DNA from 4 places in the Duganella sp. AC237 genome. Region 3 is predicted to be linked to each of the others. Evidence: predicted binding sites of a transcription regulator. Region 3 holds the regulator's gene; each other region holds the start of a gene.
What was found. Region 3 encodes sigma-54, which starts transcription at its own class of promoters, with help from an activator protein. Its sites were predicted from a motif close to TGGCANGNAANCTGCTTT; they were not measured.
Positions count from the first base shown of each region.

Region 1: the regulator sigma-54 is predicted to act here: its motif matches at 5,376-5,393, upstream of glnA (type I glutamate--ammonia ligase).
Region 2: the regulator sigma-54 is predicted to act here: its motif matches at 3,998-4,015, upstream of AC0IYS_RS14865 (ammonium transporter).
Region 4: the regulator sigma-54 is predicted to act here: its motif matches at 4,599-4,616, upstream of AC0IYS_RS29195 (TldD/PmbA family protein).

Region 1 covers NZ_CEEDEW010000003.1:1,518,797-1,526,255, forward strand. The annotation lists gene AC0IYS_RS07250 (transglycosylase domain-containing protein) at 55-3,180, shown strand; gene AC0IYS_RS07255 (TAXI family TRAP transporter solute-binding subunit) at 3,294-4,658, shown strand; gene AC0IYS_RS07260 (rhodanese-like domain-containing protein) at 4,663-5,121, opposite strand; gene glnA (type I glutamate--ammonia ligase) at 5,436-6,851, shown strand; gene AC0IYS_RS07270 (DUF4124 domain-containing protein) at 6,977-7,459, shown strand, end outside.
Region 2 covers NZ_CEEDEW010000003.1:3,294,366-3,301,824, forward strand. The annotation lists gene AC0IYS_RS14855 (prolyl oligopeptidase family serine peptidase) at 1-1,371, shown strand, start outside; gene AC0IYS_RS14860 (zinc-dependent metalloprotease) at 1,413-3,872, shown strand; gene AC0IYS_RS14865 (ammonium transporter) at 4,064-5,266, shown strand; gene AC0IYS_RS14870 (helix-turn-helix domain-containing protein) at 5,432-6,007, opposite strand; gene kbl (glycine C-acetyltransferase) at 6,199-7,404, shown strand; gene AC0IYS_RS14880 (NAD-dependent epimerase/dehydratase family protein) at 7,422-7,459, shown strand, end outside.
Region 3 covers NZ_CEEDEW010000003.1:6,457,249-6,464,707, forward strand. The annotation lists gene hprK (HPr(Ser) kinase/phosphatase) at 39-974, shown strand; gene rapZ (RNase adapter RapZ) at 982-1,842, shown strand; gene AC0IYS_RS28485 (enoyl-CoA hydratase/isomerase family protein) at 1,851-2,933, opposite strand; gene hpf (ribosome hibernation-promoting factor, HPF/YfiA family) at 3,088-3,447, opposite strand; gene AC0IYS_RS28495 (RNA polymerase factor sigma-54) at 3,523-5,004, opposite strand; gene lptB (LPS export ABC transporter ATP-binding protein) at 5,014-5,766, opposite strand; gene lptA (lipopolysaccharide transport periplasmic protein LptA) at 5,769-6,362, opposite strand; gene lptC (LPS export ABC transporter periplasmic protein LptC) at 6,392-6,985, opposite strand; gene AC0IYS_RS28515 (KdsC family phosphatase) at 6,998-7,459, opposite strand, start outside.
Region 4 covers NZ_CEEDEW010000003.1:6,610,861-6,618,319, reverse strand. The annotation lists gene AC0IYS_RS29215 (methyl-accepting chemotaxis protein) at 1-1,461, shown strand, start outside; gene AC0IYS_RS29210 (chemotaxis protein CheW) at 1,475-1,972, shown strand; gene AC0IYS_RS29205 (methyl-accepting chemotaxis protein) at 2,017-3,492, shown strand; gene AC0IYS_RS29200 (class I SAM-dependent methyltransferase) at 3,507-4,328, opposite strand; gene AC0IYS_RS29195 (TldD/PmbA family protein) at 4,793-6,430, shown strand; gene AC0IYS_RS29190 (TldD/PmbA family protein) at 6,449-7,459, shown strand, end outside.

The DNA of each region.
Region 1 (7,459 bases), 4.9 Mb from region 3:
GTCGTGCCACCCCTTAACCCCGAAGAAAGCGAGGCGCATTTGGCGCAAGCGCAGATGGACGCGCCGCCGCCTGGCGAGCCGACCAAGAGCAAGCGTTCGCGCAACGCCCTGATCGTGGTGCTGCTGGTGGGCGCCTCGTTTGCGGTGTGGTGGGGCGTGCACGAGAGCCGCACCTCGACCGTGCAGGCGCGCATTTTCACCGACCTGGCCGGCAAGATGACGTACAAGGTGCAGCCGGGGCCGAGCAATGCGATCCGCTTCCCGCACGACAGCCCGTACGACGAGCGGCTCGGCTACGCCAGCCTGCCCGACTACCTGGCCAAGCTGCGCACGCGCGACTACCAGGTCAGCGCGCAAGCCCGCATTTCGCCGAAGATGGCGGAGCTGGCCGACATGGGCATCTTCGCGACGTATCACGAGAAGACCAAGACCGGCCTGACGATCTACGACTGCCGCGCGCAGGAACTGTTCGCGGCCAGCTACCCGGAACGCATCTACAACAAGTTCGAGCAGGCGCCGATGGCGCTGATCTACAGCCTGCTGTTCATCGAGAACCGCGAACTGCTCGACAACAAATACCCGAAACGCAACCCGGCCGTCGAATGGGACCGCCTGGGCAAGGCCGTCATCGAGAAAAGCGTCAACGCGGTGGCCGGCGGCCACCGCGCGGCCGGCGGCAGCACCCTGGCCACGCAGATCGAGAAATACCGCCACTCGCCGGAGGGCCGCACCGGCTCGATGAAGGACAAGCTGCAGCAGATGGTCTCGGCCAGCCTGCGCTCCTACCAGGACGGGCCGGACACGACCAAGGCGCGGCGCCGCATCGTCATCGATTACCTGAACACGGTGCCGCTGTCGGCCAAGCCCGGCTACGGCGAGGTCAACGGCATCGGCGACGGCATGTGGGTCTGGTACGGCCGCGAGTTCGCCGACGTCAACCGCCGCCTCAGCGGCAATCTCGACAATCCCGATCCGGAGACCGCGCTGGTCTTCAAGGAAGCGCTCAGCCTGATGATCGCGCAGCGCCGTCCGAGCCACTACCTGGGCGACGGCGCCGACGACCTCGAAGTGCTGGCCGACAGCCACCTGCGGGTGCTGGCGCAGGAAGGCATCATCACGGCCGCGATGCGCGACGTCGCGCTCAAGCAGCCGCTGCATCCGGCCAAGGGCAACGGCCTGCAGGCGGCGCCGGAGATGACCTTTGTCACGCGCAAGGCCTCGAACGCGATCCGCAACCACCTGGCCAACCTGCTGGGCGACAACCGCATGTACAACCTCGACCGCCTGGACCTGAACGTGGTCAGCACGCTCGACGCGCAGGCGCAGAAGGCGGTCACGCAGGTGCTGCGCGACCTGCGGGACCCCGAGCGCGCCGCCGCCGCCGGCCTGACCGGCAAGGGCATGCTGGGCAACGGCGATCCGGCCAATGTGGTGTACAGCTTCACCTTGCTGGAGAAGGGCAAGGACAACAACCTGCTGCGCCTGCAGACCGACAACTACGACCAGCCGCTCGACATCAACGAGGGCGCCAAGCTCGACCTGGGTTCGACCGCCAAGCTGCGCACCCTGGTGTCCTACCTGGACATCGTCGACCAGCTCAACAAGAAGTACAAGGGCATGAACGCCGAAACGCTGAGCATGATCCCGGTCGATCCGCAGGACAAGCTGTCGCGCTGGGCGATCGAGTACCTGACGGCGCTTCCGGTCGGCAGCGCCGGGCGCGAGATCACGCCGATGCTCAACGCGGCCATGGAGCGCAAATACTCGGGCAATCCGGGCGAGGGCTTCTTCACCGGCGGCGGCCTGCATTACTTCGGCAACTTCTCCAAGGAAGACAACGGCAGAATACTGACCGTGACCGAGGCGCTGCGCCGCTCGACCAACCTGGTGTTCGTGCGCCTGATGCGCGACGTGGCCAAGTTCTACATGTTCCAGACGCCGGGCTCGTCGGCCTCGCTGCTGGCCGACGCCGACGATCCGCGCCGCGCCGTCTACCTGGCGCGCTTCGCCGACAAGGAGGGCAAGGAGTTCCTGAACCGCTTCTATGCCAAGTACAAGGGCAAGCCGGCGGCCGACCTGGACAAGATCCTGCTGGCCAATATCCGCAGCACGCCGACCCGGCTGGCGGTGATCCACCGCACCGTGTATCCGGCCGCCAGCATCAAGCAGTTCGGCGACTTCCTGCACGAGTACCTGCCGTCGCAGAACGAGGTGTCGGACGAGCGCGTCGAGAAGCTGTACGACCAGTACGCGATCGACAAGTGGTCGCTGCCGGACCGCGGCTACCTGGCCAGCATCCACCCGCTGGAGCTGTGGATGGCGGCGTATATGCGCACGCATCCGGGCGCGACCTTGTCGCAGATGACGGCGGCCAGCGAGAAGGAACGCCAGGAAGTCTATTCGTGGCTGTTCAAGACGCACCGCAAGCACGCGCAGGACCGCCGCATCGCCGGCCTGATCGAGGTCGAAGGCTTCATGGAAATCCACAAGCAGTGGAAGAAGATGGGCTATCCGTTCGAATCGCTGGTGCCGTCGTATGCGACGACCTTGGGCGCGTCCGCCGACCGGCCGGCCGCGCTGGCCGAGATGATGGGCATTATCGTCAACGGCGGCGTGCGCAAGAGCAGCCAGCGCATCTCGTCGCTGCACTTCGCCAAGGGCACGCCGTATGAGACCGTGGTCACCAAGGCCCCTGCCACCACCAACGAACAAGTGCTGTCGCCGGAAGTGGCGCGCGTGGTCGCCGACGCGATCCGTGGCGTGGTGTCGGACGGCACGGCCAAGCGGGCGCGCATGGCGTTCGTGCAGTCGGACGGCACGGTGCTGCCGGTCGGCGGCAAGACCGGTACCGGCGACCAGCGTTTCGATGTGTATGGCGGCGGCGGGCGCTTGATCGAGTCGCGCTATGTGAACCGCTCGGCGACGTTCGTGTTCAATATCGGCGAGCGCTTCTTCGGCAGCATGACGGCATACGTGCACGGGCCGGAATCGAAGAATTACGATTTCACCAGCGCGTTGCCGGTGCAGTTGCTGGTGGTGCTGGCGCCAAGCTTGATGCCGCTGATCGAGCCGAATCCGGTGGCCAAGCCGGGCGCGTTGCCGCCGCCGGTGGTGGTCAAGACGGGTGGCGTGCCGGCCAACGCCGCGACAGCCGTTCAGTTGCAAGCCTGCGGCGGCTAGTCAATAAGGGAACACGTGCTTGACACGTGTTCCCTTGGATGAGCCCGTATTCCCCTTGCATAATTGCTCATTTGTTGGCATGGTATCAGCCCATGAAACCAATGCGCCATCACATGTCCAAAATCCTCAAGTTCACGCAATTCTCGGTGCGGGACTTGTTTGTCGCCTCGGCCCCCACCATCGCGCTGATCGTCGGCGTCTGCCTGCTGGCCTATTGGCTGGTCGATCCCGCCCCGCCGCGCAGCGTGCGCCTGGCCACCGGCCAGGAAAACAGCGCCTACGAGGAATTCGGCAAGAAATACGCCGCCGCCCTCGCCAAGCACGGCGTCAAGGTCACGCTGGTCCCCTCGGCCGGCTCCGGCGAAAACCTGCGCCGCCTGCGCGCCGGCGAAGTCGACATCGCCTTCGTCCAAAGCGGCTCCACCAACGAGGAAGCGGCCGAACGCGAAGGCTTGTCGTCGCTGGGCAGCCTGTTCGTCGAGCCGCTGTGGCTGTTCCTGCGCGAAGCCAAGGGCCAGCCGCCGATCACCCAACTGAGCCAGTTAAAAGGCAAGAAGATCAACTTCGGCCCCAAGGGCGCCGGTGCGCCGCGCCTGTTCCGCCAGGTGCTGTCGCTCAACGGCCTGGAGAAGGAAGACGTCGAGCGCTACTCGCTGGCCAACACGCCCGCCACGGTGGAACTGCTGGAAGGGCGCATCGACGGCCTGGTGTTCACCTCGGCGCCCGAAGCGCCGCTGATCCAGATGCTGCTGCAAACGCCGGGCATCAAGCTGTTCAACTTCAGCCAGGCCGAGGCTTACGCGCGCAAGCTGCCGTTCCTCACGCACGTGGTGCTGCCGCAGGGCATCGTCGACCTGGGCCGCGATATTCCCAAGGAGAATTACAACCTCATCGCGCCGACCGCCACCCTGGTGGCGCGCGACGATCTGCATCCGGCGCTGGTCGATTTGTTCGTGCAGGCGGCCAGCGGCATCCACAACGGCGCCGGCTGGTTCCAGCAGCAGGGACAGTTCCCGTCGGCCAAGTACAGCGAGATTCCCGTGGATGCCGAGGCGGCCAAGTTCTACAAGAACGGCCCGCCGCTGCTGCAGCGCTACATGACGTTCTGGCTGGCCAATTTCTTCGACCGCATGTGGGTGGTGGTGCTGGCGCTGAGCGCCTTGATCATTCCGCTGTCGCGGATTATTCCGCCGCTGTACGTGTGGCGCATCCGCTCGCGCGTGTATCGCTGGTACGGGCAGTTGCGCACGGTGGAGCAGCAGGTCGAGAGCGCGCCGGAGGCGTCGCGGATGCAGGTGTACGAGGCGCAGCTCAAGCGGCTCGACGAGATCGAGGAGCTGGTCAACCAGATCTCGATTCCGCTGTCGTTTGCCGATGGCTTGTATGGCTTGCGCAGCCACATCCAGTTCGTGCGCAAGCGGATACAGTTTTTGATGGGGGAGGGCACGCCGGCGGCGACGCAGGCGGTGCCTGTTTAAACAATCACGCGCCGGTCCACGGCAGGCCGGCCTTGCACCAGCCGCCGATATTCTTGCGGTGGCTGTGCTCGTCTTTGTCGCCCTCGAAGCCTTCCAGGATGTCGTAGCAGTGCTGGTAGCCGTGCTCGGTGGCCAGCTTGGCCGCACCACGCGAGCGCACGCCCGAGCGGCACAGGAACAACAGCACCTGGTCCTTGCGCGCCACCGAGTTCAATTGCTCGATGAATTCGTGGTTGGCGATGCCGCCCGGATAAATACTCCACTGCACCGCACCATGTTGGGCTTCCGGAATGGCGACCCGGCCGACCCAGTCGCGCTCGGCATTGGTGCGCACATCCACGATCTTGACGGCGTTGTCGGCGCCGATCAGCTCGTAAGCCTCCTCCGGCGTGACCGCTCCGGCATACGGCCAGTCCTTGCTGCGTCCACGGGCCACGGCCAGGATCTCGTCTATTTTGCTCATGGGATGTCCCTCCAAATAAGATTGAGTTTATTATAGGCGTCCTATGCATGCCGGAGACAATGGCGCACCAAAGTCGTGCAATTTTCCGTGAAAAACGAAAATTGCACGATGACGGTGCGATTTGTTTGATTTGCACCAAGTTGGTGCTGCATTGATCCGGTGTAAATAGTGGCATTTTGGTGCTTCGCCCCGTTTTAGTCCCTTTTGTCGGCGAGTTCCAAGACGCTATGAACATATCGTTATGAGTTTCAGGCTGGCATAGATACTGCTTATAGAGAGCGCACCAGTTATACACATTCCTTTAGGAGATACGCATGGCAATGACAGCCGCAGAAGTCTTGAAAATGGTCCAGGAAAACGAAGTCAAATTCGTTGATTTCCGTTTCGCCGATACCCGTGGTAAAGAACAGCACGTCACCGTGCCCGTGTCGCACTTCGACATGGACAAGTTCGAATCGGGTCACGCATTCGACGGTTCCTCGATCGCCGGCTGGAAGGGCATTGAAGCATCGGACATGATACTGCTGCCAGATCCAAACACCGCGAACATCGATCCATTCATGGAAGAGACCACGCTGTTCATGCAGTGCGACGTCATCGAGCCGGCCGACGGCAAAGGCTACGACCGCGACCCGCGCTCGATCGCCAAGCGCGCCGAAGCCTACCTGAAATCGTCGGGCATGGGCGACACCGCCTACTTCGGCCCTGAGCCGGAATTCTTCATCTTCGACAGCGTGCGCTGGAAGATCGACATGTCGGGCTGCTTCGTCAAGATCGATTCCGACGAAGCGTCGTGGACCACCGGCGAGAAGCTCGAAGGCGGCAACAGCGGCCATCGTCCTACCGTCAAGGGCGGCTACTTCCCGGTCCCACCGGTCGACAGCTTCCAGGACATGCGTTCGGAAATGTGCCTGATCCTCGAATCGCTGGGCATCCCGGTCGAAGTGCACCACCACGAAGTGGCCGGCGCCGGCCAGAACGAAATCGGCACCAAGTTCTCGACCCTGGTCGAGCGCGCCGACTGGACCCAGAACCTGAAATACGTGGTCTGGAACGTGGCCCACAGCTATGGCAAAACCGCCACCTTCATGCCGAAGCCTATCGTTGGCGACAACGGTTCGGGCATGCACGTGCACCAGTCGATCTGGAAGGACGGCGTCAACCTGTTCGCCGGCGACGGCTATGCCGGCCTGTCGGACACCGCGCTGTACTACATCGGCGGCATCATCAAGCACGCCAAGGCGCTCAATGCGATCACCAACCCGGGCACCAACTCGTACAAGCGTCTGGTGCCAGGCTTCGAGGCGCCGGTGAAACTGGCTTACTCGGCTAAAAACCGTTCGGCTTCGATCCGCATTCCACACGTGGCCAATCCAAAAGGCCGCCGCATCGAAACCCGTTTCCCTGATCCACTGGCCAACGTGTACCTGTGCTTCGCCGCGCTGCTGATGGCCGGTCTGGACGGTATCGCCAACAAGATCCATCCGGGCGAAGCGGCATCGAAAGACCTGTACCACCTGCCGCCGGAAGAAGACGCGCTGATCCCGACCGTGTGCTCGTCGCTGGAAGAGGCACTGGACAACCTGAACAAAGACCGCGAGTTCCTGACCCGTGGCGGGGTGTTCAGCGATTCGATGATCGACGCTTACATCGAACTGAAAATGCAGGACGTCCAGCGCATGCGCATGACGACCCACCCAGCCGAGTTCGACATGTACTACTCGCTGTAATTGCAACGCATCGGCTTGCCGGTGCTTGTGGTGAAGCAAAAAACGCGGGGCGAGCCATGGCTTTCCCCGCGTTTTTGTTTGGATGTTGTATATTCAGGATGGAGCGTTCCACCCACGGATTACGAATGACAATGAGTTTCAAACGATGCGGTTACGCCAATGTTGGCGCGCTGTTAGCGCTGGCGCTGGCCGCCGGCGGCGCCGCGCGGGCGCAGGGCGTGATCTACAAATGCACGCCCCCAAACGGCAGCACGGAATACACCGACGTTTATCGCGGTAACTATTGCAAGGCGATGGACTTGCCCGGCCTGGCGATTCCGGCGCCGGCCAAGCGGCAGGGCGCGCCGGCGCGCGCGGCGGGAGCGGCGCCGACGCCGTCGGCGCCAGCTGCCACGCCGGGCGACTTTCCCCGCGTCGACAGCGCCGAGCAGCGCGCGCGCGACGCCGACCGCCGCGCGATACTAGAAGACGAACTGAAGAACGAAACGCAGAAGCTGACGGCGTTGCGCAAGGAGTTCAACGGCGGCGAGCCGGAACGGCGCGGCGACGAACGCAACTACGCCAAATACCAGGAACGGGTGGCCGCCATGCGTGACAGCATCAGCCGC
Region 2 (7,459 bases), 3.2 Mb from region 3:
ACCGAGAACAAGAACCGCGTGTTCTACAAGGACTTGAGCCGCAAGGATTCCAAGGTCGTCGGCTTGCTTGAGGATTTCGACGCCGTCTACAACTTCGTCGGCAACGACGGGCCGGTGTTCTGGTTCCACACCGAGCGCAACGCGCCACGCGGCCGTATTGTCAGCATCGACACGCGCAAGCCGGCGGTGCTGAACTGGAAGCAGATCGTGCCGGAAAGCTCCAACACGCTGGTGTCGGCGTCCGTCGTCAACAACCAGCTGCTGGTGGACTACCTGAGCGATGCGCACAGCCTGGTGAAGGTGTTCGACCTGAAAGGCAAACCGCTGCACGATATCGAACTGCCGGGCCTCGGCACGGCCGGGGGCTTTAGCGGCAAGCGCGTCGACACCGAGACCTTCTACTCGTACACCAGCTTCACCACGCCGACGACGATCTACCGCTACGACCTGAAGGCCAACAAGAGCAGCGTGTACCGCCAGCCGAAGGTCGACTTCGATGCGGCCGGCTTCGAGACGCGCCAGGAGTTCTTCACCAGCCGTGACGGCACCAAGGTGCCGATGTTCATCGTCGCCAAAAAGGGTTTGAAGCTCGATGGCAGCAATCCGACCTACCTGTATGGTTACGGCGGCTTCAATGTCTCGCTGACGCCGTCGTTCTCGGTCGCCAACCTGGCGTGGCTGGAGATGGGCGGCGTCTACGTCATGGCCAATCTGCGCGGCGGCGGCGAGTATGGCGAATCGTGGCACGAGGCGGGCACCAAGCTGCAAAAGCAGAACGTGTTCGACGACTTTATCGGCGCGGCCGAATGGCTGATCGTGCACAAGGTGACGTCGCCGGCCAAGCTGGCCATCGGCGGCGGCAGCAACGGCGGCCTGCTGGTCGGCGCGGCGATGACGCAGCGTCCGGAGTTGTTCGCCGCCGCGATCCCGCAGGTGGGCGTGCTCGATATGCTGCGCTTCCACAAATTCACCATCGGCTGGGCGTGGACATCGGACTACGGCTCTTCCGACAACGCCGAGGAGTTCAAGGCGCTGGTCAAGTATTCGCCGCTGCACAACCTGAAAAAGGGAACCTGCTATCCGGCGACGATGATCACCACCGCCGACCATGACGACCGCGTGGTGCCGGCGCACAGCTTCAAGTTCGCCGCCACCGCGCAGGCCGACCAGGCCGGTGCTGCGCCGATCCTGATCCGGATCGACACCAAGGCCGGCCACGGCGCCGGCAAGCCGACCACCAAACAGATCGAGGAAGTGGCGGATCGCTGGGGCTTCCTGAGCCGCGCGCTGCAAATGGATGGCGCGACGCCGGCGGTGCAAACCACCGCAGGGCCGGCGACGGCGGCTGTCAAGGCGGCGGGCTCGCAATGAGGGCCGCGCCAGCCGCCGGGCCACTGCTGCTCGCTCTCATAATGTTGGGCGCTGCGCCGGTGGCGCCGGCGCTGGCGCAATCCAACAATTCCGGCGGCGCGTCGGCGTCCGCCAAATCGGTTGCGGACGTCACGCGCGGCCTGCAATCGCAACCGGGCTTCATCGACGTCTGGCGCGACGCGGCCAAGGGCAGGGTGCTGCTGTCGGTGGCGTCGCTGGAGCAGCCATTCCTGCTACTGAGTTCCCTGCCATACGCACTGGGCTCGAATGATGTCGGCCTTGATCGGGGCCAGGCCGGCGACATGCGCATGGTCCGTTTCGAAAAGCATGGCGCCAAGCTGTTTCTGGTTCAGGACAACACGGCCTACATCGCTGCGTCGGCGGACAAGGACGAACGGGCCGCCGTCAAGGAATCGTTCGCCAGCGCCGTGCTGTGGTCGGGCGAGATCCTCGCCAGCGACGGCGGCGCGCACCTGGTCGACTTCTCCAGCTTCCTGCTGGCCGACCGCCACGGCATCGCCGCCCGGCTGGCGGCTGCCAAACAAGGCGCCTATCAGGTCGATGCGGCGCGCAGCGCGGTGCTGGCCGAACAGGCCAAAGCCTTTCCCGACAATGTGGAACTCGAATCGCTGCTGACCTTCGCCGGACCTGGCCAGGCGGAATACGTGCGTCAAGTCGCCGCCGATCCCGCCAGCCTGTCGATGCGCCAGCGTATCAGCATGGTGCGCCTGCCGAAGATCGACGGCCAGGCCGGCTGGCGGCCGCGCAGCTATCATCCGTTCTCCGGCGGCTTCGACGTCAACTACTACGACTTCGCCACGCCGCTTGCCAGCAGCATCGACGTGCACTGGCAGGTGCGGCACCGGCTCGAAAAGACCGATCCGTCGGCGGCGGTCAGCACGGTCAAGAAACCGATCGTGTACTACGTCGACCGGGGCGCGCCGGAACCGGTGCGCAGCGCGCTGCTGCAGGGTGCCTCATGGTGGGCCAGCGCCTTCGAAAAGGCCGGCTTCAAGGATGCCTACCGGGTCGAGCTGCTGCCCGAAGGCGTCGACGCCATGGACATCCGCTACAACGTGATCCACTGGGTGCACCGCGCCACGCGCGGCTGGTCCTACGGGAACGCGCTGGCCGATCCGCGCACCGGCGAGATTATTCGCGGCGCCGTCACGCTCGGATCGCAGCGCGTGCGGCAGGACATCCTGATCGCCGAAAGCCTGCTCGCGCCTTACGGAAAAAACGCACCGGCGGACAAACACAAGCTGGCCGAGGAGATGGCATTGGCGCGCCTGCGCCAATTGTCGGCGCACGAAGTCGGTCACACACTGGGCTTCGCGCACAACTTCGCCGCCAGCCGCACCGGCAATGGCAACGGCTCGGTGATGGACTATCCGCATCCGATCCTGAAACTCAACGCCCAGGGCGAAGTCGACCTGGCCGACGCGTATGGCGTGGGCGTCGGCCCGTGGGACGATTACATCGTCAAATACGTCTATGGAGATTTCGGCGGCGGCGCGCAGGAGGAGGCCGCGCTGGCCAAACTGCGGGGCGACGCCAAGGCCGCCGGCCTGTTGTACTCCAGCGATCAGGACGACCGCACGCCGGGCGCCAGCCACCCGGACGGCCTGCTGTGGGACTTCGGCCCGGATACGATCAAGACTTGGGATCAACTGGGCGCCGTGCGCCAGCGCGCGCTGCAGACCTTTTCGGTCGACGTGCTGCCGGATGCGCGCCAGATCGGCGAGCTCGAAGCGCGCCTGGTGCCGGTCTACCTGCTGCAACGCTACCAGGGCGAGGCTGTGGCGCGCCTGATCGGCGGTGGCGATTTCGACTACACCACCAGCGGCGACGTCAAAGCAGGCATCGGCAAGGCGGGCGTCAAGGTCACGCCGGCGAACGTGCAGCGCCAGGCGTTGAACCGGCTTGCCGACAGCCTGCGCGCCGAATATCTGTCTCTGCCCGCCAACGTGCTCGATGTGCTGACGCCACCGGCGATGGGGCATGATCGTGGCCGCGAATACTTCACCACCCGCATGGGTTCCGTGTTCGACGCCTTCTCGATCGCCGAGGCGGGCGCCGCGCAAACGGCTGGATTCCTGCTGGACCCGGGCCGCGTCAATCGTCTCTCCTGGCAGCATGCGCGCGACGCGCAGCAGCCCGGCGTGCAGGAGGTGCTGTCGCTGCTGCTGCAAAAGACCTGGAAGCGCGAGCCTGTGCCGGCATCGGTGGTTGGCGGCGAGGCGGTGCAGCTGGCGTCCAACTGGGTGCTGGTCGACGGGGTACTCAATTTACTGGACGGTGGCAAGCTGCATCCGAATGTGGCGGCCGAAGTCACGCAATCGGTGCGCGAACTGGCGCAATGGCTGCAAAAGAATCCCGGCAAGGGCGTGACAGCCACTAGCCGCAAGGAAGCGGCCGAGATGATTACCGCCTACCTGAAGGACCCGCGCAGCGTCAAATTGCGCGCGGCGCCCCCGGTGCCGCCTGGCGCACCGATCTAGGCGGCAGGTAATTCCACAACGTGCGCACCAAAATGATGCCATTTTTCGGTGCGCACGTGCATGGTGCGTTCGCCACCGCCAAAACAAAATATAGTTAAATCATGGACTTAAAATCTGCACCAATCTGGAACAAATATTGCTTATAAGCGTATTGGTTTTCAGATCGTGCATTATTTTGGGGAGTGATTTTGATGGGATTACACAAAGACGGCGCCGATGCATTGTTCATTTTGCTAGGCGCCATCATGATTTTGGCGATGCACGCCGGCTTCGCGTTCCTGGAGTTGGGCACCGTGCGCAAGAAGAACCAGGTCAACGCGCTGGTGAAGATCCTGGTGGATTTCGCGGTGTCGACCATCGCTTACTTCTTCGTCGGTTACAGCATCGCCTACGGCGTCAATTTCTTCTCCTCGGCCGACGTGCTGGCGGCCAAAAACGGCTATGAGCTGGTCAAATTCTTCTTCCTGCTGACGTTCGCGGCGGCCATCCCGGCCATCATCTCGGGCGGCATCGCGGAGCGCGCGCGCTTCCATCCACAGCTGATCGCCACCGCGCTGCTGGTCGGCTTCGTGTATCCGTTCTTTGAGGGGATCGTCTGGAACCGCCGCTTCGGCATCCAGGAGTGGCTGCTGCAGGCCTTCGGCGCCGAGTTCCACGACTTCGCCGGTTCGGTGGTGGTGCATGCCGTGGGCGGATGGATCGCGCTGCCGGCGGTGCTTTTACTTGGCGCGCGGCGCGGGCGCTATATGAAGAACGGCGCGATCGCCGCGCATCCGCCGTCGTCGATTCCGTTCCTGGCGCTGGGCGCGTGGATTCTGACGGTCGGCTGGTTCGGCTTCAATGTCATGAGCGCGCAGTCGCTGGACAAGATGAATGGCCTGGTGGCGGTCAATTCGCTGATGGCGATGGTTGGTGGTACGCTGGTTGCGCTGCTGATGGGGAAAAACGATCCCGGCTTCGCTTATAACGGGCCGCTGGCCGGATTGGTGGCGGTGTGCGCCGGATCGGACCTGATGCATCCGATGGGCGCTCTGGTGACGGGCGGTATCGCCGGCGCCATCTTCGTCTGGATGTTCACGCTCGCACAAAACAAGTGGAAGATCGACGATGTGCTCGGCGTTTGGCCGCTGCATGGCCTGTGCGGCGCCTGGGGCGGGATCGCCGCAGGTATCTTCGGGTTGAAGGCGCTGGGCGGGATGGGCGGTGTGTCGTTCGCCGCGCAGTTGTCGGGGACGGTGTTGGGCGTGGTGATCGCGCTGGCGGGCGGCTTTGCCATCTATGGCGTGTTGAAAGCCACGATGGGTTTGCGCCTCGATCCCGAGGACGAGTTCCAGGGGGCCGACCTGGCCATCCACCGCATCAGCTCCACGCCGGAGCGGGAGTCGAACTGGTAGGCGTGGTAGTTTTCCAGGCCGGTGGCGGCTCGTGGCGGATTACGCCGTTCCGGCTAATCCGCCCTACGTGTCTCCGTGGATCATTGAGTTAGCGTGCCTGAGGAGACACGTAGGGCGGATTAGCGAAGCGTAATCCGCCACGAGCCGCCACCGCAGCGATCCCTGTCACCGATGTATAACAACCAGCAGCGCCTTCGCCTCGGTCTTGCCGACGTTGCGGATGGTGTGCTGCTGGTCGCCCGGGTAGCGCGCGGTGCCGCCCAGTTTGACCTTTTTCTTGGTGTTACCCACTTCCACTTCGACCGACCCATGCAGCAGCGTGACATGCTCCTGCGCCCCGGGATCGTGCCCTTGCGACGCCAGCTCCCCACCGGGCGACAAGGTCAGCTCATACCATTCATACTTACCCGCCAGCTCCATCGGCCCGAGGATGCGCAGCACGTAGCCGGCATGATTGCCGGGCAGCGTGGGGGTTTCGTGGGCGTCGAGCACGCGGATGGTCTCGGATTCCTTCTCCGCCGTCGCCAGCAGTTCGCCGATCTGCACCCCCAGCGCGTTCGATAGCCGCCACGTGATGGCGATGGTCGGATTGGCCTTCTCGCGTTCGATCTGCGACAGCATCGACTTGGAGACCCCCGCGATGCGAGACAGGTCTTCCAAAGTGAGGCCTCGCGCGAGGCGCAGACGTTGCAGGGCGGCGCCGACCTCGGGTGGTGCGTTCGTCGAAACAGGTGTTTTCATTGTTTTATTCGGCGGATAGGCTAAATTCTAAGTAAATCTGTCGGAAAAACGCGGCCAGAACCGCATGCTTCCGTCTTGCGCAGTTCACTGGTTCTCTGTAAGATTCGATATATTGAATTTGAGTTCGACATAACGGATTTCTTATAACGCAGTGAAAATCTGCTGAAATCGTACCACATACAAGGACCATCATGAGCGACCAAGCAAAAAGCACCTTCTTCAGCGGCCTGCAGCAAAACCTCGATCAATTGCGCGATCAGGGCCTGTACAAGCCGGAGCGCGTGCTTGCTTCGCGCCAGGGTTCCGAAGTGGTCGCGCAGGATGGCCGTACGCTGATCAATATGTGCGCCAACAACTACCTGGGCCTGTCCGGCGAGGAGTGGGTCGCCAAGGCATCGATCGAGGCGACCGAAAAATACGGCTATGGCCTGTCGTCGGTGCGTTTCATCTGCGGTACCCAGACCGTGCACAAGCAACTGGAACAGGCGATCTCCAAATTCCTCGGCACCGAAGACACGATCCTGTACGCGGCCGCCTTCGACGCCAACGGCGGCGTGTTCGAGCCGCTGTTCGACGAGAACGACGCCATCATCTCGGACGCGTTGAACCACGCCTCCATCATCGACGGCATCCGCCTGTGCAAAGCCGCGCGCTTCCGCTACGCCCACAACGATATGGCCGACCTGGAAGCGCAGTTGCAAGCGGCCGCCGACAAGCGCCATAAAGTCATCGTGACCGACGGCGTGTTCTCGATGGACGGCACCATCGCCCAGCTGGACAAGATCTGCGATCTGGCCGACAAATACGGTGCGCTGGTGATGATCGACGAGTGCCACGCCTCCGGCTTCATGGGCGCGACCGGCCGCGGCACCCACGAGCACCACAACGTCATGGGCCGCGTCGACATCATCACGGGTACCCTGGGCAAGGCCCTGGGCGGCGCGATGGGCGGCTTCACGTCCGCCCGCAAGGAGGTGATCGACATGCTGCGCCAGAAATCTCGTCCTTACCTGTTCTCCAACACGCTGGCGCCATCGATCGCCGGCGCCTCGCTGGCGGTGCTGGAGCGGCTGTCGCAGTCGACCGAACTGCGCGACCGCCTGCACGAGAACACCGCCTACTTCCGCAAGGAGATCGAGCGTATCGGCTTCACTATCAAGCCGGGTACGCACCCTGTGGTTCCTGTCATGTTGTTCGATGCGCCCGTCGCCCAGAAATTCGCGGCACGAATGTATGAGCTGGGCGTTCTGCTCAGCGGCTTCTTCTACCCGGTGGTCCCGATGGGCCAGGCGCGCGTGCGTGTCCAATTGTCTGCCGCGCATACCCGCGAACAGCTGGACACCGTGCTCAAAGCATTCGAACAGGCGGGCACAGAGCTTGGCCTGCTTAAAAAATAAAACAGTCAGGAATCAAAATGGAACAACAACGCATCCTCGTCATCGGCGCCAACGG
Region 3 (7,459 bases):
AGGCCCACCTTAGTTCAACCTTGAGATAAAGACGCCCCATGCTGCAAACGCCGCTGACGATACAAAGGCTTTACGACGACAATCGCGAGAGTTTGCAGCTCGGCTGGTTCGCCGGCTTTCCCGGCGGCGAGCGCCTGATCTCCGGCGACGTCGCCTCCGCCGCCGACCAGGTCGGCCACCTGAACACCATCCACCCGGGCCGCATCCAGGTCTTCGGGCACCAGGAAATCAATTACTACCAGCGCTTGAAGGCGCTCACGCGCGCCCACGTCATCGGCGAGCTGATTGCTGGCGGCCCGCCGGCGCTGATCATCGCCCAGGGCCTGGAAACGCCGCCCGACATCCTCGCCATCTGCGACGAAAAAAACATCCCGTTGTTCTCCACTCCGTTACCTGCCGCACAGGTGATCGACTTCCTGCGCGTGTATCTTTCCAAGAAACTGGCGCAACGCATCATCATGCACGGCGTCTTCATGGACGTGCTGGGCGTGGGCGTGCTGATCACCGGCGACTCTGGCCTGGGCAAGAGCGAGCTGGGCCTTGAACTGATTTCGCGCTCGCACGGCCTGGTGGCCGACGACGCGGTGGAGTTTTCGCGCATTGCGCCGAACATGATCGAGGGGCGCTGCCCGGCCCTGCTGCAGAATCTGCTGGAAGTGCGCGGGCTGGGCCTGCTGGACATCAAGGCGATCTTCGGCGAGACCGCGGTGCGCCGCAAGATGCGCCTGAAGCTGATCGTGCATCTGGTGCGCCGTGGCGCGGCGGAGGAGGAAGTGGAGCGGCTGCCATTCCAGTTCCCGACCGAGGACGTGCTGGGACTGCCGATCCGCAAGGTCGTCATTCCCGTCGCGGCCGGCCGCAACATCGCGGTGCTGCTGGAGGCCGCCGTACGCAACACCATTCTGCAATTGCGCGGTATCGACACCTTACAAGAGTTCATGGAGCGTCAGCGACAAGCCATGAGCGGAGATTAAAACCATCATGCGTATCGTCCTCATCACAGGCATCTCCGGCTCCGGCAAATCGGTGGCCTTGAACGTGCTGGAAGACACCGGCCACTATTGCGTCGACAACCTGCCGCCGGCCTTGCTGTCGAACCTGGTCTCGACGTTGGCCGAGGAAGGCTTGCAGGCGTTGGCGGTTGCCGTCGACGCCCGCAGCGCCGAATCGCTGGCCTCGTTGCCGGCCGACGTCAAGCGCCTGCGCGAAGAGGGGCACGACGTCAAGGTCATGTTCCTGACCGCCAACACGCACTCGCTGGTGGCGCGCTTTTCGGAGACGCGCCGCAGCCATCCGCTGTCGCACGAGTTGCGTCCGGGCCAGAATCCTGCCGCGCGCCGCACCTTGATCGAATGCATCATGGAAGAGCGCGAGCGGCTGTCGGCCATCGAGCAGCTGGGCCATGTGGTCGATACGTCGGAGCTGAGCGCCAACAAGCTGCGCGCCTGGGTCAAGGACCTGGTCGCCAGCGAGGGGGCGCCGCTGACCTTGTTCTTCGAGTCGTTCGCCTTCAAGCTGGGGGTGCCGATGGATGCGGACTTCGTGTTCGATGTGCGCGCGCTGCCGAATCCCTACTATGATTTGACGCTGCGCCCGCTGACGGGCCGCGACGCGCCGGTGATCGATTTTCTCGACGCGCAACCGAGCGCGGTGGAAATGATGAACGATATCCGCGGCTTCGTCGAGAAGTGGCTGCCGTTCTTCAAGACCGATAACCGCAGTTATCTGACGGTGGCGCTGGGATGCACCGGCGGGCAGCACCGGTCGGTGTATATGGCGGAGAAACTGGCGGCGTATTTCCACCCGAATGAACGGGTGGTGTTGCGGCACCGCGAGCAGTAGCCTCCAGCTCACAGATGCCGCAGCGGGTGTGCGTGTTCCGGCCACACCGGCTCGAATAGCTGCCGCACCATTTCCTCGGTCACCTCTTCCAACGACGGCGGATTCCATTTCGGCGCGTTGTCCTTGTCGATGACCAGCGCGCGCACGCCTTCGATGACTTCGCCGCGGTCGAACACGCGCCGCACCAGCGCGCGCTCCATGCGCAGACAGCCGGTCATGTCCAGCGCCGCGCCACGTCGGATCAACTCATGCGTCGCGCGCATCATCAACGGCGACCGCCCGGCCATCGCGCGCACCGTTTCGAGCGCGAATGGCGTGGTGTCCGCCTCCAGCGACTTGACGATGGCCGGCACCGGGCCGGCGCCGAAGTGGCGGTCGATGTCGGCGCGGTTCGCCTCCAGCCTGGATACCCCGGCCGCGTCCTTGAACGACTCCGCAAAGGCCGCGATCGCCTCAACCAGCTCGGCGCCCGGCGTGGACTCCAGAATCGCGTCCAGCACCTCCAGTTCATCCGCAGGCACATAGTGATCCGCCAGGCCCGCGTACAGCGCATCGGCCGCCCCTATCGTGACGCCGGTGACGCCGAGGTAACGCCCCAGCCCGCCCGGCGCGCGCGACAGGAAATAGCTGCCGCCCACATCCGGGAACAGGCCGATGTTCACCTCCGGCATCGCCATCCGGGTGCGCTCGGTGACGATGCGCACCCGGCTGTCCGGCCCGGCCTGCGCGATGCCCATGCCCCCGCCCATGACCACGCCGTCCATCAGCGCGATGTACGGTTTCGGATAGCTGTGCACCAGGTGGTTGAGCGAATACTCCTCGGTGAAGAAATCCTCGATCAGCGCGCTGCCGGTTTGCGGCGTGGCGCGGCCGGCGTCGTGGAAGAAGCGGATGTCGCCGCCAGCGCAGAAGGCCTTTTCACTGCTGGAGCGGATGACCACGGCGGCGACGTCGGAATCGTCGCGCCACGCCAGCAACGCCGCCGTGATATCGCGCAGCATCGGCAGGGACAGCGAGTTCAACGCCTTGGGCCGGTCCAAGGTGATGAAGCCGGTGCCGTTGACGATAGCGGTGTGGACCAATTCGCTCATGATGTCGCAACCCGTGAAAAAAAATCTATTCTACCGTCGAAACGGGATAAATGATTTTCATCGAATCGAGAGGAAGTAAAACGCGGGACCGAAAAACGCGGACACAAAAAAGGGCGCCCTTGCGCCCTTTGTTGGATGGTGCCGGAGGCCGTTGTTATAGGGCGGCGGCAGCGGGTTCGTAGCTATCCGGGAGATGCTTGATCGCATCGTGGCCGTGCTGCTGAACTTTGGATTTGTATTTCATGACCTGCCGGTCAAGCTTGTCGACCAGGGTGTCGATCGCGGCGTACAGGTCTTGGGACAGGCTTTCCACGTACACGGTTTTACCCGACATGCGCAGATTGATTTCCGCCTTTTGGCGCTTGGATTTCTCTTTAAGGTTATCTACAGTCAGAATGACAGCAATATCAATAACTTGATCGAAGTGACGAGTGACACGTTCCAGTTTGTTCTGTACGTATTCGCGGATGGCCGCGGTCACTTCGAGATGATGTCCACTGATGGTCAGATTCATACACGCTCCTAAAGATAGATGTCGCTTACGGTCAGTGCCGCGCCCATTGCGGCCGGGCGCACAGTGACCAAGTAACTACAAAGACTTGCGGAGACTGACGGGAGGGATTTTCAACGCTTCGCGATATTTGGCAACAGTGCGTCGCGCAATCACCATGCCTTGTTCCCCCAGCATGTCCGCAATCTTACTGTCGGATAATGGATTTTTAGGGTCTTCAGCTCCTGTCAATTGCACAATGAGTGCCCGTATCGCCGTCGAACTTGCTTCACCGCCCGCTTCGGTGGCGACGTGGCTACCAAAGAAATATTTCAACTCAAACATGCCGTGCGGCGTCAGCATGTACTTTTGAGTCGTCACCCGAGAAATAGTGCTCTCGTGTAAACCCAGTGTATCAGCAATTTCGCGAAGCACAAGGGGGCGCATGGCAACGGCGCCGTGCGAGAAAAAGTTCTTTTGTCTTTCTACTATCGCCTGGGCCACGCGCAGAATGGTGTCGAAGCGCTGGCGCATATTCTTGATCAGCCACTTGGCCTCCTGCAGCTGCGCGCCCATCTGGCCCTCGCCCTTTCCCTGCTTGAGCAGGTTGGCGTACATCGCGTTGACCCGCAGGCGCGGCATGACGTCGTTGTTCAGGCTCACCTGCCAGCCGTTGCGCGCCTTCTTGACGATCACGTCCGGCACCACGTAGTCGGACACGTCGGACGCGAACGCCGAGCCCGGATGCGGATTGCACAGGCGGATGACGGCCTGCGCCTCGCGCAAATCCTCGTCGTCGCACACCAGCGCCTTTTTCAGCTTGTTGAAGTCGCGCTGGGCGAACCACGTCAAATGGTTCTCGACGATGGTCAGCGCCATGCGCCGCGTCACCAGGGCGATGCCCGGCAGGCGCTTGATCTGCAGCGCCAGGCATTCGGAGGCGTTGCGCGCGCCCACGCCCATCGGGTCGAAGCTTTGCAGCATCGACAACGCGGTGCGCAGCTCGTCGATGTCGACTTCCAGTTCCTCCGGCAGGCGCGCGTGGATTTCCTCCAGCGGCTCCTCCAGGTAGCCGTTCTCGTCGAGCGCGTCGATGATCAGCTCGACCAGCGCGCGGTCGCGCATCTCCAGCACCGTCACGCGCATCTGTTCCATCAGGTGCTCGCGCAGGGTGCAGTGGTTCGCTTCCAGTTGCGGACGCGCGTCCTCGTCGTCGGGGGCCTTGCTGCGGCCGGCGTCGCTCCAGTCGACATCGGCCTCGCTGCTGGTACTTTCGGTATCGGCGGCCGGGCCGTCGTAGGTGTCGGCGTCGGCCGGCGCGGGCGCATCCTGCTGGTTCGGCGGGCCTTCGGCGGGCGCTTCGCCGGCCGGCGCCTGCTGGCTGATGGCGCCGTCGGACAGCAGCCGCAGCGAACGGTCGAGCGGGTCGTCCAGGCGCTCGAGCAGGGGATTGTCGGTGAGCAGTTGCTCGAGCTCCTGGTGCAGCTCCAGCGTGGACAGCTGCAGCAGCCGGATCGACTGCTGCAGCTGGGGTGTCAGCGCGAGGTGCTGCGACGTGCGCAGTTGCAATGACTGTTTCATGGGGCGCGATTACATTCTGAAGTGTTCACCCAGGTACACGCGGCGGACCGACTCGTCGGCGATGATATCGTCCGGCCGGCCTGAAGCCAGAACCGAGCCCTGGTTGATGATATATGCGCGGTCGCAGATGCCCAGCGTCTCGCGCACATTGTGATCGGTAATGAGGACGCCGATATTGCGTTCCTTGAGGAAGCGCACGATGCGCTGGATCTCAATGACGGCAATCGGGTCGACCCCGGCGAAAGGTTCGTCCAGCAGCACGAAGCGCGGGTTGGTGGCCAGCGCGCGGGCGATCTCCACGCGGCGGCGCTCGCCGCCGGACAGCGACAGCGCCTGGTTTTCGCGCAGCTTTTCGATTTGCAGATCGGCCAGCAGGGTATTGAGCCGTTCATCGATGGCAGCCTTGGATAAAGGCTTGCCGTCCACTTTCTGGATTTCGAGGACGGCGCGGATATTCTCTTCCACGGTCAGCTTGCGGAACACCGAAGCCTCCTGTGGCAGGTACGACAGGCCGAGCGAGGCGCGGCGGTGGATCGGCAGCGAGGAGATGTCGACGCCGCTGATATCGATGGTGCCGGCGTCCGACGGCACCAGGCCGACGATCATGTAAAAGGAAGTGGTCTTGCCGGCGCCGTTGGGGCCGAGCAGGCCGACCACTTCGCCGCATTCGACCTGCAAGGACACGTCATGCACGACCTGGCGCTTGCCGTAGGTCTTCTGCAGGCCGCGTACGATCAGGGTGCTACCGCATGTTGGCTCCATGCTTATTTCCCCGCCGCTGGATTGGTGGCCGAAGCGGGCTGGGGAGTCTGCTTGGCCGACGGCTGGATCACCATCGTGCTGCGGCCGGCGCCGGGCTTGCTCTCGCCGCTGGCGGTATTTTTCACGGCGAAGAATTCGCGCCGGCTGTCATAGGAGATGAATTCGCCATCGACCTGGCTGGCGGTCTTGCTGCCTTCCAGTTTCTTGATCTGCGCCTTCGAGAACAGCTTGACCAGCTCGGTCTTGCCGTCGTATTCGATGCGGTCGGCGCGGCCATCGACCCACTGGTCGCCGGCGCCGTCGAGCTTCTGGCGGAACGTCGCCTGCACGCCCGGCGCGCCGGTCAGCACCACCAGCTGGTAGCCCTCGGGATCCTCGGTGACGACCGCCTTGGGCGACTTCATCAGCAAAGTGCCGCGGGTCAGCACGACGTTGCCGGTGAAGGTTTTGATCTGCTTGACGTCGTCGGCGTCGAGGTTGTCGAAGGAGATCTCGGTCGGCTTGTTGGAGTCGGCTTTTTCAGCGTGGGCCGCGCCCATCGCGGCCAGCAGCAGCGCGGCCGACAGTATCAGTTTTTTCATCATGGTGTCCTTCATATCTGTCTCTTGTCGTATCTTGTATTGATTTAGCGCGGCGCCTTGGGCGGCATCGTGATCGTTCCGCGTCCGCCCAGTTGCAGCTGGCGCGTGGCGTTATTGGTTTTCATGCCGGTGCCGCTGGAGGTCGTGCTGCCCAGCTTCATCTGCACCGGCGCCTTGGTTTCCATCCGTTCCTCGTCCGGGAACACGGTCAAGGTGCTGGTTTGCAGGCGCATCGCCTCGGCCTTGGGCGAAGCCGGCCGCACCACGTCGACGTTGCCGTTGAGCGTGACACGTGTGTTGTTCTGGTCGACCCGCGCGGTCTCGGCGTGAATCGTCATCGGCGGCTGCTGGCCCGACAGGCTGTTGAGGAACGGCTTGTCGATGTCGGACGAGTCGTCGATCGGGCGGTGCGTCAGCTTGTCGCCGGAGATGATGTAGGCCGGCTTGCCCTCCTTCGTCATGCGCACCAGGCTGAAGCGGTCGATGATGTAGTCCGGTTCGTTGAGGAACTGGTCCGCCTGCTGCTCCTGGCCGGACTGGTTGACAACCTGCACCAGCCAAAAGCTGCCGACGGCGACAAACACGCCGATGATCATCGTCAGCGTGAGCTGCCAGCGATGTGCTGTTCTTTTACGCATGATTACACTCCGTCACACCATGAACTGCGCCAGCACGCGCTCGTACGTGCCCTGCGCGTGCAGCAGCAGTTCGCACACTTCGCGCACCGCGCCGCGGCCGCCCTGCGCCACCGTCACGTGGTGGGCGCGCTCGAGCACTTCCTTGCGTCCGCCCGGCACCGCCACCGCGAAGCCGACCCGCGTCAGGATCGGCAGGTCGACGATGTCGTCGCCGATGAAGCCGACCTGTTCGGCCGTCAGGCCGGTCTTTTCCAGCAGCGCGTTGAACGGCGTCAGCTTGTCGTGGCCGCCCTGGTGCACAAAGCCGATGCCCAGGTCGGCGGCGCGCCTGGCCACCTGCGGGGAGATGCGCGCGCTGATGATGGCGGTCTGCACGCCGGACTCCTGCAGCAACTTGATGCCCAGGCCGTCATATACGTTAAAGGTCTTCAACGCTTCGCCCTCGGCGCCGTAGTGCAGGCTGCCGTCGGTGAG
Region 4 (7,459 bases), 150 kb from region 3:
TTCCCAGAAGACGCCAACGATATCGCCGCCGAGGTAAAACGCAAGCAGGACACCTGGAGCGCGGTCGACGCGGCCTGGAAAACCTATGACGCCTTGCCGCAGGAGCCGGAGGAGGCCGACGTATGGAAGACCTTCGCCAAACAGTGGGATACCTGGAAGACGCGCGACATGGCCATCACCGACATCGCGGCGCAGATAGCGCGCGCGGAGCCAGGCAAGCGCAGGGAATTGTTCGCGCTCCTGCATAAGACGCTGCAGGAAAACCGTCCGTCCTTCGCCGCCGCCGAGGAGAGCCTCAACAAACTGGTGGCGCTGAACGTCCAATACGGTGAGAACGACGTCAAACACGCCGATGTCGCTTCCGCCAGCGCCATGAACAGCATGTACGTCAGCGGCGGTGTCGCGCTGGCGTTGCTGGCGGCGATAGGGTTGATCATCCTGAACGGCATCATGCGCCAGCTGGGCGGCGACCCGGGCTACGCGGCGGAGATCGTGCGCAAGGTGGCCGACGGTGATTTGAGCGCCGACGTGCAGGTCAAAGCGGGCGACACCACCAGCCTGCTGGCGGCGATGAAGGGCATGATCGACAAGCTCTCGCAGGTGGTGCAGGACGTGAACAACGGTGCCGAGTCGCTGGCCAGCGCCTCCGAGGAAGTCAGCGCGACGGCGCAGTCGCTGTCGCAGGCCGCCAGCGAGCAGGCCGCCGGCACCGAGGAGACCAGCGCCTCGGTCGAGCAGATGACGGCGTCGATTTCGCAGAACACCGAGAACGCCAAGGTCACCGACGGTATCGCCAGCAAGGCCGCTGTTGAAGCGGTCGAAGGCGGCGACGCGGTCAAGTCGACGGTGGCCGCGATGCAGCAGATCGCCAAGAAGATCAGCATCATCGACGATATCGCCTATCAAACCAACCTGCTGGCGCTGAACGCGGCAATCGAGGCCGCGCGCGCCGGCGAGCATGGCAAGGGCTTCGCGGTGGTGGCGGCCGAGGTGCGAAAGCTGGCCGAGCGCAGCCAGATCGCGGCGCAGGAAATCGAGCAGGTGGCCAGCAGCAGTGTGCAGCTGGCCGAGAAGGCCGGCCATCTGCTCGATGAAATGGTGCCCAACATCCGCCGCACCTCCAACCTGGTGCAGGAGATCACGGCGGCGTCGGAGGAGCAATCGGCCGGCGTTGGCCAGATCAATTCGGCCATCACGCAATTGAGCCAGACCACGCAGCAGAACGCGTCCGCCTCCGAGCAGCTGGCCGCCACCGCCGAGGAGATGAGCGGCCAGGCCGAGCAACTGCAGGAGACCATGTCCTTCTTCAAGCTGTCGGGCGCCTCGCGACCGCTGCGCACCACCCGGGCGCCGGCCAGGCCGGCCAAGCCAGGCAACGGGCGTGGTCGTCCGGGCCACGGCAGCAGCAAGCAGATGATGGACATGGCCGATCCGGACGAATCGCATTTCGTTAAATTCTAAAGCGGGACCGATGATGAGCAACGTACAAGGCGCTGAGCCGCAATATCTCAGCTTCATGCTGGGACAGGACATGTTCGCGATGGGTATCCTGGCCGTGCGCGAGATACTGGAGTATGCGGGCGTGACGCCTGTGCCGCAAATGCCGCCCTGTATCAGCGGCGTGATCAACCTGCGCGGCACGGCGGTGCCGGTGCTCGACCTGGCGTGCCGGCTGGAGCGCGAGCCGGTACCGGTCAGCAAACGCACCTGCATCATCGTCGTCGAAGTCGATGGCCACGCCGGCGCCGGCGCCTTCGTGATCGGCATCCTGGTCGACGCGGTCAACGCGGTGCTCGACATTCCAGCGTCCGAGGTGGAGCCGGCGCCCAGCCTTGGCGCGCAGGTGCGGGCCGAGATGCTGCAGGGGATAGGCAAGGTCAATGGCCGCTTCGTGCTGCTGCTCGACGTGCGGCGGGTGGCGTCGGTCGGCGACCTGGCCGCCATCGCTCCCGCCGCCCTCGATCACGTGTAGGCGCGCACCGCTTCTACACCAACAAATCACCCTGGAGAACCATCATGTTCAAACAAATGAAAATGGAGACCCGGCTGCATGCCGGGTTCGGCGCCATCGTATTACTGGTGGTGGCGCTGGGGATTATCGCCTTCGCCAAACTGACGGCGCTTCACGATCAATGGGGGCACTTCGAGAGCGTCACGCTGGCGCGCAAGAACGCCGTGCTCGAAGGCGTCATCTCGCAGGGCCAGGCGGTCCAGCAATTCAAGAACTATATCCTGCGCGGCGGCGAGCAAAACACCCAGTTCCGCGCCGCGCTGACCAATATCGACAAGGAAATGGCCAACTACAAGGCAGTCGGCCCGCTCAGCGAAGAAGAGCAGGTGCTGCTGGGCGAGGTGGCGGCCGGCGTCAAGGCCTATGGCGACAGCATGGTCGAGCTGGAAGCGATGCAGGCGAAAGGCATGACGGCGACGGAAATGGACAAGTCCATCAAAGGCGCCGACGCCGCCATCGCCGGCGCCTTCCGCAAGCTGCTCAAGCTCAACGACAACGTCACCGACCGTGAATCGGCGGCCATGACCGAGGTAACGGAATCGGCCAAGCGCTTGATCCTGTCGGTCGACATCGTGATCGCCATGCTGGGATGCGTGCTGGCGGTATGGCTGGCGCGCAGCCTGTCGGGCATCGTGCGCGAAGTGCAGATGGTGGTCGCCGGCCTGGCCGGGGCGTCGCAGGAAGTCAGTTCGACGGCGCAGTCGCTGTCGCAGGCGGCCAGCGAGCAAGCCGCCGGGGTCGAGGAAACCAGCGCCTCGATCGAGCAGATGACGGCGTCGATCGCGCAGAATACCGAAAACGCCAAGGTCACCGACGGCATCGCCACCCAGGCCGCCGTGGATGCAACGCGGGGCGGCGAAGTGGTGAAGGCGACGGCGGCGGCGATGCGCCAGATCGCCAGCAAGATTAGCATCATCGACGATATCGCCTATCAAACCAATCTGCTGGCGCTGAACGCGGCCATCGAGGCGGCGCGCGCGCATGAACACGGCAAGGGCTTCGCGGTGGTGGCGGCGGAGGTGCGCAAGCTGGCGGAGCGCAGCCAGGTGGCGGCGCAGGAGATCAGCAAAGTGGCGGCCGACAGCGTCGATCTGGCCGAGCAGGCCGGCGTGATGTTCGATGCGCTGGTGCCCAATATCCGCAAGACGTCGGACCTGGTGCAGGAAATATCGGCGGCGTCGGAAGAACAGAGCTCCGGCGTGCGTCAGATTAACAGCGCGGTCAATCAGCTTAGCCAGACCACGCAGGTGAACGCGGCCAGCTCGGAGGAACTGGCGGCGACGTCGGAGGAGATGAGCGCCCAGGCCGAGCAGCTGGGGCAGTTGATGGCGGTATTCAAACGCTATGCGGTCGAGGAGCGGGTGCCGGCGCGGCGCGCCGCTTCCATCAAGGGAGCGGCGGCGCCGATGGCACGTTCGGCACGGGTTGTCTCGGCGGCCGCCCAGGGATCGCCGGACGAGAACAAGTTCACCCGGTTCTGATCCCCGTCACATGATTACGGTTTGACGAACTTCAGCGTCATGCGGTCGCTTTCGCCGATCGCCTGGTACTTCGCGCGGTCCTCGTCTTTATTACCGTAGGTCGGCGGCAGCGCCCAGACGCCGCCTTTGTGGTCGGCGGTGTCTTTCGGGTTGGCGTTGATTTCCGACTTGGCCGCCAGCTTGAAGCCCGCCGCCTCGGCCAGGCCGATCACATACTTCTCGTGCATGTAGCCGCTGCTGGCCGTTTCGTCCTGGGTCTTGTTGGCCGGCAGGCGATGCTCGACCACGCCAAACACGCCGCCCGGCTTCAACGCCGTGTAGACGCTGGCAAACAGCGCTTTCATATTCTCCGGACCGGCCGGTATCCAGTTGTGGATGTTGCGGAAGGTGAGCACCATGTCGACGCTGCCGGCCGGCGCGTATTCATATTTGCGCGGCGGCGAGAACACGCCCAGCGCCACCTTGTTGTACACCGGATTGGCGTTCAGGCGCGCCATGACGCGCTGCGCCGAGTTGCGTTCACGTTCGTCCGGCGCGGCCAGGTCGGCGCCGCCGAGGATCAATTTGCCGCTATCACGCAGGTAGGGCGCCAGGATCTCGGTGTACCAGCCGGCGCCCGGCGCCAGTTCGACCACCGTCATGTCCGGGCGGATGCCGAAGAACGCCAGCGTCTCGTAAGGGTGGCGGTAGGCGTCGCGCTGCACGTTGGCCGGGGTGCGGGTGCTGGCGGCGACGGCGGCCTTCAGTTTGGCGTCGGCCGCTTCGGTGGCGGCGATCGCGCCGCTTGCAGCGAACAGCGTGGTGGTGGCCAGGGCGGCCACGAGATATCTCTTCATGCAAAGTCTCCTGAGGGTTCGGTTGGCGGCGCGCAGTCGCCCGCCCTGCGCGATCATCGGCCATGCATGCAAAAAGATCAAGCGAATTGCGACGGCCGCACCACCGAAGTGCGGCGTGCCGTCGCCGCGCGTTAGGCTGGACCTCGTCGCGCCGGACGCGGACACTCGCGGACACCTGCCGGACACTTCGCGGACACTTTCGCGGACACTTTTCCCACCTTCGACGCCCCGTCCGGGGACTCTTGTAACACAGTGTTTCGTTGTGGTGGATGGCATACATTTTGCCTATCCCGATTCCTGATCCGGCGCTAATATTGGCAATCGTGCGGAAACGGCGACGGATATTCAGGTGTCACGTAAAGAAGCAAGCGCTATCAGAGTAGGACGCGCTAGAAGAGCAAATAAAAGCAAAGCAGAACCTTGGGCGGCTGGCCCACAATCATTGCCTTACGTTTGGAGATACGATGGAACGACGTGCTTTCCTCAATATTAGTAGTCTGGCCCTGGGTACGATGCTGCTGCCCGCCTTCGGTCGCGCGATCGCCGCCGAGGAGCTGCTCGCGCCGGTCGCCGTGCAGTTCAAGAAGATGCTGGCCGATACCGCGATGACGGCGGCCACCCAGGCCGGCGCCTCGTACTGCGACGTGCGCGTCGGCCGCTATCTGAACCAGTTCATCACCACCCGCGACCTGAATGTCGAAAACGTCGTCAACACGGAATCGGCCGGTGTCGGCGTGCGCGTGATCGCCGGCGGCGCCTACGGCTTCGCCGCCACCAACGACATGACCCCGGACGGCGTGGCCGCCGCGGCGCGCCAGGCGGTCGCCATCGCCAAGGCCAACGCCAGGCTGCAAACCGAACCCGTTCAACTGGCCCCCGTCAAGGGCGTGGGCGAAGTGTCGTGGGCCACGCCGATCGTCAAGGACTGGCGCACGGTGCCGATCAAGGAGAAGGCCGACCTGCTGATCGCCGCCAACAAGGCCGGCATGGACGGCGGCGCCAGCTTCATGCAATCGTTGCTGTTCCAGGTGAACCAGCAGAAGTACTTCGCATCGACCGACGGCTCCTACATCGACCAGGACCTGCACCGTCTGTGGATGCCGGTGTTCGCCACCGCCGTCGACAAGAAGACCAACAAGTTCCGCTCGCGCCAGGGTTTGTCGGCGCCGGTCGGCATGGGCTACGAATACCTGGACGCGCGCCCCGAGCACAAGATCAAGGCCGCCGGCGGCGTGACCACGCTGTACACCGGTTCCTACGATTTGATCGAGGACGCGCGCGCGGCGGGCAAACAGGCCAAGCAAAAGCTGACCGCCAAGTCGGTCGAACCGGGCAAGTACGATCTGGTGCTGTCGCCCGAGCACCTGTGGCTGACCATCCACGAGTCGGTGGGCCATCCGACCGAACTCGATCGCGTGCTGGGCTACGAGGCCAACTTTGCCGGCACCAGCTTCGCCACGCTCGATAAGTGGCAGAGCAAGAAGTTCAAGTACGGCGCGGACATCGTCAACATCGTCGCCGACAAGACCACGCCAGGCTCGCTGGCCAACGTCGGCTACGACGACGAAGGCGTCAAGTGCAAGCGCTGGGACATCATCAAGGACGGCATCCTGGTCAACTACCAGGCCACGCGCGACCAGGCCCACATCATCGGCGAAAAAGAGTCGCACGGCTGCTCGTACGCCGACAACTGGAGCAGCGTGCAGTTCCAGCGCATGCCCAACGTCTCCCTCCAGGCGGGCAAGAAGAAGATGACGCCTGACGAAATGATCAAGGACGTCAAGAAAGGTATCTACATCGTCGGTGACGGCTCGTTCTCGATCGACCAGCAGCGCTACAACTTCCAGTTCGGCGGACAGCTGTTCTACGAAATCAAGAACGGCAAGATCGGCCAGATGCTCGAGGACGTCGCCTACCAGTCCAACACGCAGGAATTCTGGAACGCCTGCGCCGGCATCTGCGACGAGCGCGATTGGCGCATGGGTGGCTCCTTCTTCGACGGCAAGGGTCAGCCTTCGCAGTCGTCGGTGGTGTCGCACGGCGCCAGCACCACGCGCTTCAACGGCATCAACGTCATCAACACCGCACGCAAAATCGGCTAAGCCTGGAGAACAGAGAATATGAAGAATTTGAGTCAAGAAGAGACCAAGCGTATCTGCGACAAGGTGCTGTCGCTGACCAAGGCCGACCAGTGCGAAGTGAACCTGAGCGGCAGCCGCACCGGCAATATCCGCTACGCGCGCAACGCCGTGTCGACCGCCGGCTTGATCGAGGATACGCAGCTGGTGGTGTCGGTCGCTTTCGGCAAGAAGCAGGGTATCGCCACCATCAATGAGCTGGACGACAAGTCGCTGGAGAAGGCCGTGCGCCGCGCCGAGGACCTGGCGCGCCTGGCGCCGGAAAACCCGGAGTTCATGCCGACGCCGGGCAAGCAGCAGTACAAGGCCAGCGAGACCTTCTTCCAGAAGACCGCCGACATCGATCCTGAATTCCGCGCCCAGGTGGCGGCGTACAGCATCGAGAACAGCAAAAAGAACAAGCTGGTGGCGGCGGGCTTCTTCACCGATACTTCCAAGTTCACCGCCATCGCCAATTCGAACGGCGTGTTCGGCTTCCAGCGCGACACCGGCCTCGATTTCAGCGTGACCGTGCGCACCGAGGATGGCCGCGGTTCCGGCTGGGCCAAGCGCAGCGTGGGCGACGCCAGCAAATTCGACGCGCGTGAAGCGTCCAACGTGGCGATCGAAAAGGCGTTGCGGTCGGTCGAGGCCAAGGCGCTGGAACCGGGCCGCTATACGGTGATCCTGGAGCCAGCCGCCACGTCCGACCTGCTGGCCTATATGTTCAACGGTTTCGACGCGCGCCAGGCCGACGAGGGCCGCAGCTTCCTGTCGAAAAAGGGCGGCGGCAACCGCATGGGCGAGAAGCTGTTCGACGAGCAGGTCAATGTGTGGGCAGACCCGTGGGACAAGAATGTGGCGGTGCTCCCGTGGGACAACGGCAGCATGCTGGCGCGCGAGCACCAGGAGTTGATCAAGAACGGCAAGATCAACGCCTTGAACTACTCGACGTACTGGGCGAAGAAGCAGGGCAAGCGCGCCATCGGCGCACCCGGCAACATCATCATGGCC